3 linked regions of the Parasedimentitalea psychrophila genome follow. The protein of the gene in region 2 interacts with the protein of the main gene of each other region in a pairwise test. Links are inferred from orthologs where the notes say so. Each region holds a gene or a part of one and is shown on either strand. Other genes may lie near its edges.

The links. Proteins that work in one complex are often made in the same cells at the same time.
Region 1: the proteins of dnaE (region 2) and rplL interact in binary tests that used the Escherichia coli proteins (3 or more experiments, as listed by UniProt). The link is inferred for Parasedimentitalea psychrophila from one-to-one orthologs.
Region 3: the proteins of dnaE (region 2) and dnaQ interact in binary tests that used the Escherichia coli proteins (3 or more experiments, as listed by UniProt). The link is inferred for Parasedimentitalea psychrophila from one-to-one orthologs.

The regions. Positions count from the first base shown.
Region 1 is NZ_CP127247.1:2,098,680-2,101,735, forward strand. The notes cover bases 142-3,056. They hold rplL (50S ribosomal protein L7/L12), read left to right. Parts: upstream 142-1,370; coding sequence 1,371-1,742; downstream 1,743-3,056. Other genes in these bases: rplA (50S ribosomal protein L1), read left to right, coding at 142-377; rplJ (50S ribosomal protein L10), read left to right, coding at 771-1,289; rpoB (DNA-directed RNA polymerase subunit beta), read left to right, coding at 2,020-3,056. Outside these bases: more of rplA, read left to right, coding at 1-141. UniProt on the Escherichia coli protein: The binding site for several of the GTPase factors involved in protein synthesis (IF-2, EF-Tu, EF-G and RF3). Is thus essential for accurate translation.
Region 2 is NZ_CP127247.1:1,113,308-1,119,997, reverse strand. Bases 1,101-5,179 are described here. They hold dnaE (DNA polymerase III subunit alpha), read left to right. Parts: upstream 1,101-1,466; coding sequence 1,467-4,979; downstream 4,980-5,179. Other genes in these bases: xdhA (xanthine dehydrogenase small subunit), read right to left, coding at 1,101-1,110. Outside these bases: more of xdhA, read right to left, coding at 1-1,100; QPJ95_RS05355 (nuclear transport factor 2 family protein), read left to right, coding at 5,256-5,687; QPJ95_RS05350 (SlyX family protein), read right to left, coding at 5,752-5,946; hisS (histidine--tRNA ligase), read left to right, coding at 6,183-6,690. UniProt on the Escherichia coli protein: DNA polymerase III is a complex, multichain enzyme responsible for most of the replicative synthesis in bacteria. This DNA polymerase also exhibits 3' to 5' exonuclease activity. The alpha chain is the DNA polymerase catalytic subunit.
Region 3 is NZ_CP127247.1:1,622,356-1,625,495, reverse strand. What follows is about bases 142-3,140. They hold dnaQ (DNA polymerase III subunit epsilon), read left to right. Parts: upstream 142-1,279; coding sequence 1,280-2,002; downstream 2,003-3,140. Other genes in these bases: QPJ95_RS07820 (FxsA family protein), read right to left, coding at 2,625-3,122; secB (protein-export chaperone SecB), read right to left, coding at 2,065-2,556; coaE (dephospho-CoA kinase), read left to right, coding at 694-1,287; QPJ95_RS07840 (shikimate dehydrogenase), read left to right, coding at 142-697. Outside these bases: more of QPJ95_RS07840, read left to right, coding at 1-141. UniProt on the Escherichia coli protein: DNA polymerase III is a complex, multichain enzyme responsible for most of the replicative synthesis in bacteria. The epsilon subunit contain the editing function and is a proofreading 3'-5' exonuclease.

The DNA.
Region 1 (3,056 bases), 980 kb from region 2 along the record:
CCATCGATTTCGATCGTTGCATTGCCACTCCTGACATGATGCCCATCGTTGGTCGTCTGGGTAAGGTCCTGGGCCCACGCAACCTGATGCCGAACCCCAAAGTCGGCACTGTGACCATGGATGTGAAAGCAGCCGTGGAAGCAGCCAAAGGTGGCGAAGTTCAGTTCAAAGCTGAAAAAGGCGGCGTTGTGCATGCTGGTGTTGGCAAAGCGTCATTTGACGAAGCCAAGCTGGTTGAAAACATCCGCGCATTTGTGTCGGCTGTGGCCAAGGCCCGTCCATCGGGTGCCAAGGGTGCTTACATGACCAAAATCGCACTGTCCTCGACCATGGGTCCGAGCGTCACTGTTGAAGTGGATAACGCTGCTGCCGAATAATTTGGCAGAGGCGACAAGATTTGGGCCCGGAATTGCTGACGCGATTCCGGGCCCTTTTTGCTGCCTTGGCGAGGCCCGGTGGGGATTATGAGTTTGCATCTCGCCGGGATCGAATTTTGCACTTGGATTATACCTAAAATCCTCTTAGGAACGGTGTTGAAGTGGAGCGTGCGATTCGTCGCGCGCTTCACTTCGTTTCGTCCAAGATGGTGGGTGACCCTTAATCGGGGTCTTAATTTCCCTCCTGAGACGGGAAAGACAAAAAAGATCGAGGACTTTCAAACCCTCGGGCGATTTTTGGCTCACCCCGTAATTACGGACCCGAACGCTGGGCTTTTCAAAGCCTGGCAAACTTGAGCCGGGATGTCTGACATCCCAAACTTGGAGAGAACTGTGGATAGAGCCCAGAAAGAGAAATTGGTCGACGAACTCGGCCAGATCTTCGAAAGCTCTGGCGTTGTTGTGGTATCACACTACGTCGGTCTGACAGTTGCTGATATGCAAGATCTGCGCGCCCGGGCAACCGAAGCGGGTGGAGCTGTGCGTGTTGCCAAAAACAGGCTCGCCAAAATCGCCCTCGAGGGAAAGTCATGTGCAAGCATTTCTGACCTGCTGACAGGGATGACCGTTCTGACCTATTCCGAGGACCCCGTGGCAGCTGCCAAGGTGGCCCAAGGGTACGCAAAAGATAACAAAAACTTTGTTATCCTTGGCGGTGCAATGGGTGAGAATGCTCTGGACGTTGCCGGCGTTGAAGCCGTGTCGAAAATGCCTTCGCGCGACGAGCTTATTGCTCAGATCGCAAGCTGTATCGGCGCACCTGCTTCCAACATCGCTGGCGCAATTGGCGCACCTGCAAGCAATATCGCAAGCATCCTTTCGACCATCGAAGAGACGGCGGAAGCTGCGTAAGCGGTTGGCACTGAATGACCGATGTGGGGCATCTGCCCTGGCGTTGGAAAAAACACACTGATAACGGAAAGAGCTGATAACATGGCTGATCTGAAAGCACTCGCAGAAAGCATCGTGGGCCTGACCCTGCTGGAAGCACAAGAACTGAAAACCATCCTCAAGGATGAGTACGGCATCGAGCCCGCCGCTGGTGGCGCCGTTGTTATGGCTGCAGCTGGCGACGCTGGTGCATCCGAAGAAGAAAAGACCGAATTCGACGTCGTGCTGAAGAGCGCCGGCGCATCGAAGATCGCTGTGATCAAAGAAGTTCGCGCGATCACCGGTCTGGGCCTGAAAGAAGCTAAGACTCTGGTCGAAGCAAACGGCAAAGTCAAAGAAGCTGTGTCCAAGGACGAAGCTGAAGACGTTAAAGCCAAGCTGGAAGCAGCTGGCGCCGAAGCTGAAGTGGTCTAAGCAACCGCTTCAGGGGGCTTGGGTCGGTATTCTCCTCGGGGGATCCGGCTCACACTCTCGGAAATTTGGCTGGGCCCGGAAATTCCGGGTCCAGCCGAACCTGTCTTAGTAAGGACCTGGATTGCGGGTTTTTTCTAAGGCGAGGTTATATGGATCGGGAGGCCGCCATTCGGGACGGTGGCCATGAATTGATCCGACCACGCTGTCTCGTATGGGCAAGGTGCCGGAACCCGGCGGCATCCTTGACCGGTGAGAACTTGAAAAGGTGACATCTGACATGGCTCAATCGTTCCTTGGCCAGAAACGTCTTCGTACATACTACGGCAAAATCCGCGAAGTGCTGGAGATGCCGAACCTCATTGAGGTGCAGAAATCTTCTTATGATCTTTTCCTGCGCTCGGGTGATGAACCCCAGCCGATGGAAGGTGAAGGCATCAACGGCGTGTTCCAGTCGGTCTTTCCGATCAAGGATTTCAACGAAACCTCCATTCTGGAGTTCGTGAAATACGATCTGGAGAAGCCCAAGTACGACGTCGAAGAATGCATGCAGCGCGACATGACCTATGCGGCTCCGCTAAAGGTCACCCTGCGTCTGATCGTGTTTGATTTCGACGAAGACACCGGTGCAAAATCGGTCAAAGACATCAAGGAACAGGATGTGTTCATGGGCGATATGCCCCTGATGACACCCAATGGTACCTTTGTCGTCAATGGCACCGAGCGGGTGATCGTCTCGCAGATGCACCGCTCTCCTGGTGTGTTCTTTGACCACGACAAAGGCAAAACCCACTCCTCGGGTAAGCTGTTGTTTGCCTGCCGCATCATCCCGTATCGCGGCTCATGGCTGGACTTTGAGTTCGACGCCAAGGACATCGTCTTTGCCCGTATCGACCGTCGTCGCAAACTGCCTGTCACCACCCTGCTCTATGCTCTGGGTCTGGACCAGGAAGGCATCATGGATGCCTATTACGACACCGTCAGCTACACTCTTGAGCCGGGCCGCGGTTGGGTTACCCCGTTCTTCCCCGAGCGTGTACGTGGCACCCGTCCGACCTATGATCTGGTTGACGCCAAGACCGGCGAAATCATTGCCGAATCCGGCAAGAAAATCACTCCGCGCGCAGCCAAGAAGCTGATCGACGACGCGGCTATTGCCGATCTGCTGGTTCCATTCGATCACATTCTTGGAAAATATGTCGCCAAGGACATGATCAACGAAGAAACCGGCGCTATCTATGTCGAGGCCGGCGATGAGCTGACCCTAGAGCATGACAAGTCCGGCGAACTCATTGGTGGGTCCCTCAAAGACCTGAT
Region 2 (6,690 bases):
CACGATGGTGACGTTAAAGGCGCCCAGCACGGCGGAAATATCCTGGTCAAACCGTTTCGACAGCTTATAGCAGCGCAGGCTGTCGGGTTGACGGGCAAAGCTCACCGCCTCGACAAATTCGCCGGGCAACCGGTCCTGCTTGCCATAGGCAACAAAGAAATCCTCCAGTGGCAATGATCGCCGGGTGTCGCCCTGGCGCAGATGCAAGGTCGCGCCCAGGGCGATCAGGGCGGGTGGGTTGTCGCCAATGGGGGAGCCATTGGCGATATTGCCGCCCAGGGTGGCCGCCCCGCGCACCTGTTGACTGGCATAGCGGCGGATCATCTCGCCATAAGACGGATGCAGTGGCGCGATTGCCGCGCGCATGGCGTTCATATCCACCATCGCGCCCAGCCGGACCTGATCATCGGAGATCTCGATCTGCTTCAGATCAGTGCAGCCCTCCAGGAAAATGACATCTTCCAGATCGCGCAATCCCTTGGTCACCCAGAGCGCCACATCGGTGGCCCCTGCAATCAGCACCGCCTGCGGGTTTTGCACATAGGCCGCAGCCAGCTCATCACTTGAGCGGGGCGCGTAGGGTGTGTGGTTCTGCGCCGCAGGCGCGGGTTCACGCACCGCGGCGTCTTTGGCGACCCAGGCCGGAACCGGCATATCCTCAACCGCCTCGGCGGCGCGGATGATGGGGGCATAGCCGGTGCAGCGACACAGGTTGCCAGCCAGTTGCACGTCGTGATCTTTGGCGCCGTTGTTATGCGCGGTGACCATCGACATCACAAAGCCGGGGGTGCAGAAGCCGCATTGCGAGCCGTGATGGGTGATCATCGCCTGCTGCACCGGGTGCAGCTCACCATCGGGGCCGCTGACACCTTCGACGGTGCGAATGGCCTTGCCGTTCAGTTGAGGCAGAAACAACAGGCAGGCGTTCAGCGCCTTGGCGCCACGATCATCGGTCACCATCACCGAACAGGCACCGCAATCGCCTTCGTTGCAGCCTTCCTTGGTGCCGGTCAGATAGCGGTCCTCGCGCAGCCAGTCCAGCAGTGTGGTTGTTGGCGAAACGCCCGAAAGCGTGACCTCTTCACCGTTGAGATGAAAGGTGATCTCCATTGTCGTAACCCGTCGCGTTACAGTGTTTTGCCGAGAGTGCCTTCCTTCGATGCGACGTAGAAGAAGAGGCGGGCATAATGGCTTGCTGATAACAGCCTAGAAAGCAGATCCTTGGTCTGGCAAGGAAAAGTCGTGCGGCTTGAACCCGTACTCTAAGCGGATGCTATCTATAATAGTCACCTATTCTCGGTGTTTTTGTTTGTTTTCAGCAGATTGATGCCATTTTGCTGTTTTGAGGCAAAAAAGGACTTTCAAATTTTTCAGAACAATAACGGCCATTGTCGCGCCAAAGGAATGGTCGCCGGCCGCCGATAATCAGCTTTCGCACCCTCCTGTCATTGGGGTAGCTTGAGCCCATGACCAGCTCTCCCCGATTCATTCACCTGCGCACCCATACCGAATACTCCCTGTTAGAGGGGGCGTTGCGGCTGAAAAAGCTATCCGATCTGTGCAAGGGCGCAGAGATGCCGGCCATTGCGGTGACCGATACCAACAACATGTTCGCCGCACTGGAGTTTTCCGTCACGCTGTCCGGCGCGGGCATCCAGCCGATCCTGGGCTGTCAGGTGGATTTTACCTATCAGCAGGCGGCCCCGGGCGAGAAGCCAAGGACACCGGCCCCACTGGTTCTGCTGGCACAGTCCGAGGTCGGCTATGAAAACCTGATGAAGCTGAACTCTTGTCTGTATCTGGACAAGGGGCACCAGCTGCCACAGGTGACACTGGACGAGCTGCAACAGTATTCCGCTGGCTTAATTTGCCTGTCCGGTGGTCCTAACGGGCCGATTGGCATGTTGCTGCAACAGGGCCAGCTGCCAGCCGCCCAGGATCTGATGCAGCGGTTGAAGTCAATTTTTCCAGGTAGGCTCTATGTGGAGCTGCAGCGTCACCCCGGTGAGGGCGGCCAGCCGCAGGCGGAAAAGGCGACAGAGCGCGGCCATATCGAGATGGCCTATGCGATGGATCTGCCGCTGGTGGCCACCAATGATGTCTATTTCCCCAAGACCGAGATGTACGAGGCGCATGACGCGCTGATCTGTATCGCTGAGGGCGCCTATGTGGATCAGGCCGAAGGCCGTCGCCGCCTGACTGCGCAACACTATTTCAAAAGCCAGCAGGAAATGGTCACCCTGTTTGCCGATCTGCCCGAGGCGATCGAGAACACGGTGGAGATTGCCAAACGCTGTGCCTTCATGGCCTATCGCCGCGACCCGATCCTGCCCAAGTTTGCCGATGATGAGGTCGCCGAGCTGCGCCGTCAGGCCAATGAGGGGCTGCAGGACCGTCTGGCGGTGATCCCCCATGCAGTCAGCCTTGAGGACTATCAGAAACGGCTGGATTTTGAGCTCGACATCATCGAGGGCATGGGATTCCCTGGCTATTTCCTGATCGTTGCCGACTTTATCCATTGGGCCAAGGAACAGGGCATTCCGGTGGGGCCGGGCCGGGGCTCGGGGGCGGGGTCGCTGGTGGCCTATGCGCTGACCGTGACCGATCTTGACCCGCTGCGCTATTCCTTGCTGTTTGAGCGCTTCCTGAACCCCGAGCGGGTGTCGATGCCCGACTTTGACATCGACTTTTGCATGGACCGCCGCGAAGAGGTGATCCGCTATGTGCAGCAGAAATATGGCCGCGACCGGGTCGGGCAGATCATCACCTTCGGAGCGCTGCTGTCCAAGGCGGCGGTGCGTGACATTGGCCGGGTTTTGCAGATGCCTTACGGGCAGGTGGACCGGCTGTCCAAACTGATCCCGGTTGAAGGCGTCAAGCCGATGTCGATTGCCGACAGCCTGAAGGAAGAACCGCGCCTGCGCGAAGAGGCCCGCAACGAAGAAGTTGTGAACCGGTTGCTGACCTATGGCCAACAGGTCGAAGGCCTGCTGCGCAATGCCTCGACCCACGCGGCGGGGGTGGTGATTGGCGACCGTCCAATTGACGAGCTGGTACCGCTGTACCAGGATCCGCGCTCTGACATGCCCGCCACTCAGTTCAACATGAAATGGGTGGAGCAGGCCGGGCTGGTCAAGTTTGACTTTCTGGGCCTGAAAACCCTGACGGTTATCCAAAGCGCGGTGGATCTGATCAAGGGCGAGGGCCGCGATCTGCATATCGCCGCCGACGGCAGCCAGCTCTATGATCCCCCCGAAGGCGGGGTGAACGAGATCAACGCCATCCCGCTGGATGATATCCCCACCTATAAGCTGTACGCGGCGGCCAAGACGGTGGCGGTGTTCCAGGTGGAATCCAGCGGCATGATGGATGCGCTGAAGCGGATGAAACCCAACTGCATCGAGGACATCGTGGCGCTGGTGGCGCTGTACCGTCCCGGCCCGATGGAGAACATTCCGACCTATTGCGAGGTCAAGAACGGGCTCAAAAAGATCGAGTCCGTACACCCGCTGATCGACCATCTGCTGGCCGAAACCCAGGGCATTATCGTCTATCAGGAACAGGTGATGCAGATTGCCCAGGTGATGGCGGGCTATTCGCTGGGTGGTGCGGATCTGCTGCGCCGCGCTATGGGTAAGAAGATCGCCGCTGAGATGGCCAAGGAACGCCCCAAGTTCGAAAAAGGCGCGATGGAAAACGGCGTTCCGGCCAAGAAAGCCTCTGAGGTTTTCGATCTGCTGGAAAAATTCGCCAACTACGGCTTCAACAAAAGCCACGCGGCGGCCTATGCGGTGGTGTCCTACCAGACCGGCTGGCTGAAGGCGAACCACCCGGTTGAGTTCATGGGCGGGGTGATGAACTGCGATATCCACCTCACCGACAAGCTGGCGGTCTATTTTGAAGAGGTCAAGAAGGGGCTGGGTCTGCCTTATGTGCCACCCTGCGTGAACCGCTCTGAGGCGACGTTCAACGTGATCAAGGGCGAGCTGATCTATGCGCTGGGCGCGCTGAAAAATGTCGGCGTCGAGGCGATGCGGCTGATCACTGCGGCCCGCCGGGTTGACGGCTTTGAGCGGCCCTTTGCGACGCTGTATGATTTTGCCCGAAGGGTGGACCTGAAAAAGGTCGGCAAGCGGCCCCTGGAAATGCTGGCGCGGGCGGGTGGCTTTGACCAGCTGGACCCCAACCGCCGCCGGGTGTTTGACAGTCTGGAGCGGCTGGTCGGCTATTCCGCCGCGATCCACGAGCAAAAGAACTCTAACCAGGTGTCGCTGTTTGGCGAGGCCGGCGATGATCTGCCGGAGCCTCGGCTGTCCGGCACCCCGGACTGGCTGCCGGCCGAGCGGCTGAGCGAGGAATTCAAGGCGATTGGGTTTTACCTGTCCGGCCATCCGCTGGACGACTATATGCCGGCGCTGAAACGCAAGGGGGTGATGACCCTGGACGAGGTGATGGAGAAGGCGCGGCGCGGCCCGTTCCTGGCCAAGATGGCCGGGGTTGTTGCCGGGCGGCAGGAACGCAAATCAGCGCGCGGCAATCGCTTTGCATTTGCCCAGCTGTCGGACACCACCGGCGGCTTTGAGGTGACCTTGTTTTCCGAGGCGCTGGAGAAAAGCCGCGAACATCTGGAGACCGGTGCCAAGGTGGTGCTGAGTGCCGAGGCCACGATGGAGAGCGATCAGCTGAAACTGCTGGCCCGATCCGTCGGTCCCATTGACGCCGCGGTGTCGGATGCCGGAGCCAGCAGCCTGCGGGTCTATATCACCGAGGCCGCTGCGGTCGCAACCGTAGCCACGGTGCTGGAGGAGGCGCGCGCCGCCGCCAAGAACGCCAACCGGGGTGAAGTGCTGATGTATCTGCAGGACCCGACATTACCGGGCGATGTGGAACTGGACCTGGGCCAGTATTTCCCCATCAACCCGCAGATCAAGGGCGCCATCAAATCGCTGGACGGGGTGCTGGATGTTGAGGAGATCTGAGGGCTTGCCTCCACCCGTATTTGAATAGGCCCGTATGTGACAAATAGGGGTGTGGGTGACAAATAGGGGGGTGTCTGACCTTTGGGGACGTGGCCCGAGGCTGCCGAGCTGGGAACTCCGCACCGGATATTCCTGTGATGGGAAAACCGTTGAACAAAAGATGCTCACCAGCCTTTATTAAAGCCCGGGAGATGGTTAAAGCAATTGTATATGTGCCATGTACCTTAGGTGAGTTCCGACGCATCCCCATGTGACGGGTGTTAAAAAGAAGTGACTATGACGAAATTCAAACTGTTGCAGAGCTGGTTTTCCCAGGTCTGGGTTGCCGGGGATGCCTCGGCACTGGATGTCTTGCTTTCGCCTGAAATTAATGTGGACACTGTTTTCGATGGGTTTCTTGCCCCACGTAACGAACTCCCGGAGTTGATACAAATTGTTCATCAACTCATAGGCCCATTTGAGATTGATATCACCCGGTTCATCGAGGACGGTGACTGGTGTTCAGCTAACTATGTCATGACAGCTGATGGCCCCTATGGAATCACCCCGGTTTCAGTTGGTGGCTCGATGATGGCGCGGGTTAAGAACAATCAGTTTATTGAAATGACGACCAACTTTGATGCGTTCACCTTGTTCGAACAACTTGGCCAGTTGCCGGAAGATGCTTTGATGGCTTGCCTGACCGGGCAGAAATTGAGCTGGGCCTGAGGTCACGCCCGCGGCGCAACTTTCTGCAATTCAGGATGGCAAGCTGTTCTATACCTTAGCGGAGTTAATAATGCGGTGGGCGTTCATTGCCAAAGGTGGCGCTGCCGCCGCCGCTTTCTTCCCGGCCCGCCTCACGCTCCATTAGCATCTGTACCCGGCGGGTTAGGGTGGCAATCTCAGTCTGCTGGCGCGCCATCACGTCGCTGATGTCTTCGACCGTGCGGGTCAGGTGGGCGATTTGTTCTTCGAGGTTTTGCATCGGGCTCTCCTACGGGCGTTGAGGCTGTCATAGGGCGTTGGATTGGGGTGGTCCATGGTCGCGCCCAGAAGATTGCAGGTTTTTGGCAAAACCGGCAGGCCTCCGGCGGGGATATTTAAGGCCAGATGAAAAATGGATCTGGTCCGTGGCGTGGGAACGCGGCCGCCAATACCTTGCTCCTGTACCACGCATCGGCTAAACCCCGCGCGACAACACATCCAGAGGGACCATGACCCATGGCCAAGCAAAAGAAAGCCCCACGCCCCAAGGCCCAGACGCCGAAGGGGTTTCGCGACTATTTTGGGGCTGAGGTCACTCAGCGCACCGAAATGCTGCAGGCGATTGCCGGGGTCTACCATCACTATGGCTTTGAGGCGCTGGAAAGTGCTGGCGTTGAAACGGTTGAGGCGCTGGGTAAGTTCCTGCCGGATGTGGACCGCCCCAATGAGGGGGTGTTTGCCTGGCAGGAATTCGACGAGAAAAATAATGGCGACTGGCTGGCGCTGCGCTATGATCTGACAGCGCCGCTGGCGCGGGTCTATGCGCAGCACCGCAATGATCTGCCGATCCCCTATCGTCGCTATGCGATGGGGCCGGTGTGGCGCAATGAAAAGCCGGGACCGGGGCGCTATCGTCAGTTCTATCAGTGTGATGCGGATACGGTTGGATCGGCCTCGATGGCGGCGGATGCTGAAATTTGTGCGATGCTGTCGGACACACTGGAGGCCGTCGGCATTGCGCGCG
Region 3 (3,140 bases), 510 kb from region 2 along the record:
GGATCTCGAAGAGGTGATTCGAGCCATGCCCAAGATGGGTTTTGTCGGTGCAAATGTGACCATCCCTCATAAAGAGAGAGTGATGTCGATTGCCGATCAGGTCACTGATCGGGCAACGCTGATTGGTGCGGCGAATACGCTGATTTTCCGCAAGGACGGCACGATCTTGGCCGACAATACCGATGGCTATGGATTTATCACCAACCTTGTTCAGGCGGCGCCGAACTGGGATCCTGAATCAGGCCCGGCGGTGGTTCTGGGGGCAGGTGGGGCTTGTCGCGCAGTGGTTGCCTCGCTGCTGGAGGCCGGTGTGTCAGAAGTGATCCTGTCAAACCGCACCCGGGCGCGCGCCGATCAGTTGAAACAGGAATTTGGCGCCCGCCTGCGGGTTGTGGAATGGGTGCAGGCTGGAAATGTGATCGAAGAGGCGGCGCTTTTGGTCAATACAACATCCCTGGGCATGACCGGTAAGCCGCGTCTTCGGGTGCCGCTGGACGGTTTGCAATCCAGTGCCGTGGTCACGGATTTGGTCTACACGCCGCTGAAGACCGAATTGCTACAATACGCCGAGGAGATTGGCTGTACTACGGTCGATGGTCTGGGCATGTTGTTGCATCAGGCTGTGCCCGGATTTGAACGCTGGTTTGGTCAGCGTCCCGAAGTGGACAATGCCGCCCGTGCTGCGGCACTGAGATGACTTTCAATCTGGGGTTGACCGGGTCCATTGGGATGGGCAAAAGCACCACCGCTGGGCTGTTTGCCACCGCGGGCTGTGCCGTTTGGGATGCGGATGCCGCCGTGCACAGGCTATATGCCAAGGGTGGAGCGGCTGTCTCTGCGATGCAGGCCTGGTTTCCGGATGCGATCAAACAGGGCCAGGTGGACCGGATGAGGCTGAAAGAGCTGATAGCCAAGGACCCTCAGGTCTTATCAAGGATCGAATCCATCGTGCACCCTTTGGTGGCGCAGGACCGGGATGATTTTCGCAGAGCCGCCAAATCTGATATACTGGTCTTTGATATACCGCTGCTGTTTGAAATCGGCGGCAACCAAGAAATGGATGCTGTGGCCTGTGTGATGATCGACGCAGAAACCCAGCAAAGCCGAGTTCTTGCGCGTGGCACGATGAGTGTTGAGCAATTTCTGCAAATCCGCCATAAGCAGCTGCCAATTGAAGACAAGATCGCCCGCTCTGACTATGTGATTGTCACCGATACGCTGGATCATGCGCGGGCGCAGGTGGCGCGGATCCTTGCCGATGTCCGGGAGAAGATAGCAAATGCGTGAAATCGTTCTGGATACTGAAACCACCGGGTTTGATCCATTTTCCGGCGACCGTATTGTCGAAATCGGCGCGGTCGAATTGTGGAACCATATGCCCACAGGCGAGACATACCATGTCTATATCAACCCCCAGCGATCCATGCCGGCTGGGGCATTTGGGGTACATGGAATTGGCCCTGATCTGTTGGAGCCGCCGCAGCCTCCGGGCCCCGGCGCCGTCACCCTGAAAGACAAGCCTTTGTTTGCCAAGGTGGGTCAGGGCTTCCTGGATTTTGTGCGCGATTCCACGATGGTGATCCACAACGCCAGCTTCGATATGAAGTTCCTGAACGCCGAGCTTCGCCGGATGGGGTTGCCAGAACTTCCGATGGCGCAGGCGCTGGATACTCTGGCCATTGCGCGCAAAAAATTTCCCGGCTCGCCGGCAACGCTGGATGCGCTCTGCCGTCGGTTCAATATCAATAACGCAAACCGGGTTCTGCACGGCGCGCTTCTTGATTCCGAGATTCTGGCCGAGGTCTATCTAGAGCTGATCGGTGGGCGGCAGCCAGATTTTGGTCTGGCAACAAATACCTCCACCACCTCAGCTGGCGCACAGGAAGACTGGCGCCCGGCAGCGCGGCCAGTTCCGTTAAAGAGCCTGCTAACTGAGGAGGAACAGGCGGCCCACGATGTGTTTGTGGGGAAAATGGATGAAGATGCCCTTTGGAAAGCGTGACATCAAAAAACGCCGCTGACGGATCAGCGGCGTTTTGAGGTCGTACCGGATAATACCGGCGCTTACTGGGTTGGCTGCTCAGCGGCTGTTTCGGCCTGACGGCGAGCCAGTTCGTTGCGGTAAATTGCAACGAAATCAATGTTGTCCAGATTCAGTGGCGGGAAACCACCGTCGCGGGTTACATCTGAAACGATGCGACGCAGGAACGGGAACAACATGCGTGGGCACTCGATCAGCAAGAAAGGGTGCAACTGGTCTTCGGGCACACCTTCGATGTTGAAAATACCGACATATTCCAGCTCAAATACAAACAGGACATCGCCGGTTTCTTTGACTTTGGATTGGATGATCAGCTTGGTGATCACCTCATACTGGTTTTCAGCTGTCCGCTTTTTGGCATCCAAATTGACCTGAACACTGACGTCGGGCTGGGCTTCTGTGCCAGTGCCCTTCTGTGCCATTACGTTTTCGAATGACATGTCGCGAATAAACTGGCCCAGAACTTTCATCTGAACTTGTGGCTGTGCGCCTTCGATTGCGCCGTTTTCGGCCATGGAACTACTCCTGAAATATTATTTTTTCTGTGCATATCAGTTTGGCACCTGCACCTCAACGGGTCAGGTCAACCTTGGTCGGGGCCATCCACCCAGCCCGAAGGACCCTGACGAGGTTTCTTGGGCGTTACATCCTGGTAATCGCCGTCGATAATATCGCCCTGCTGACCAGGATTGCGACGCGACTGGGCCGCACCAGCCCCCATTTGGAACTGTGCCATTGTGACGCGCGCGCTCAAAAACCGAAAAACAGCCATCCGTACCGGTGGCATCAGCAGAGAAAAGCCAACGGCATCGGTGAAGAACCCCGGTGTCAGCAACAAAGCGCCGGCCACCAGGATCATCGCCCCATGCGCCAGTGGCTCGGTTGGGTCATCAAGCTGCTGAAACGAGCTCTGCAATTTCCCTAACGCCATACGACCTTGGGATTTTACCAGCCAGGTGCCCAGTACTGCGGTCAAAACAACGATGGCCAGTGTCGGCCACAGGCCGATGATCCCACCGACCTGAATAAACAGGGCAATTTCGATGATTGGCACCAAAAGAAAGGCCAGAAGCAGGTACATGAATGGATTCCTTGTCAC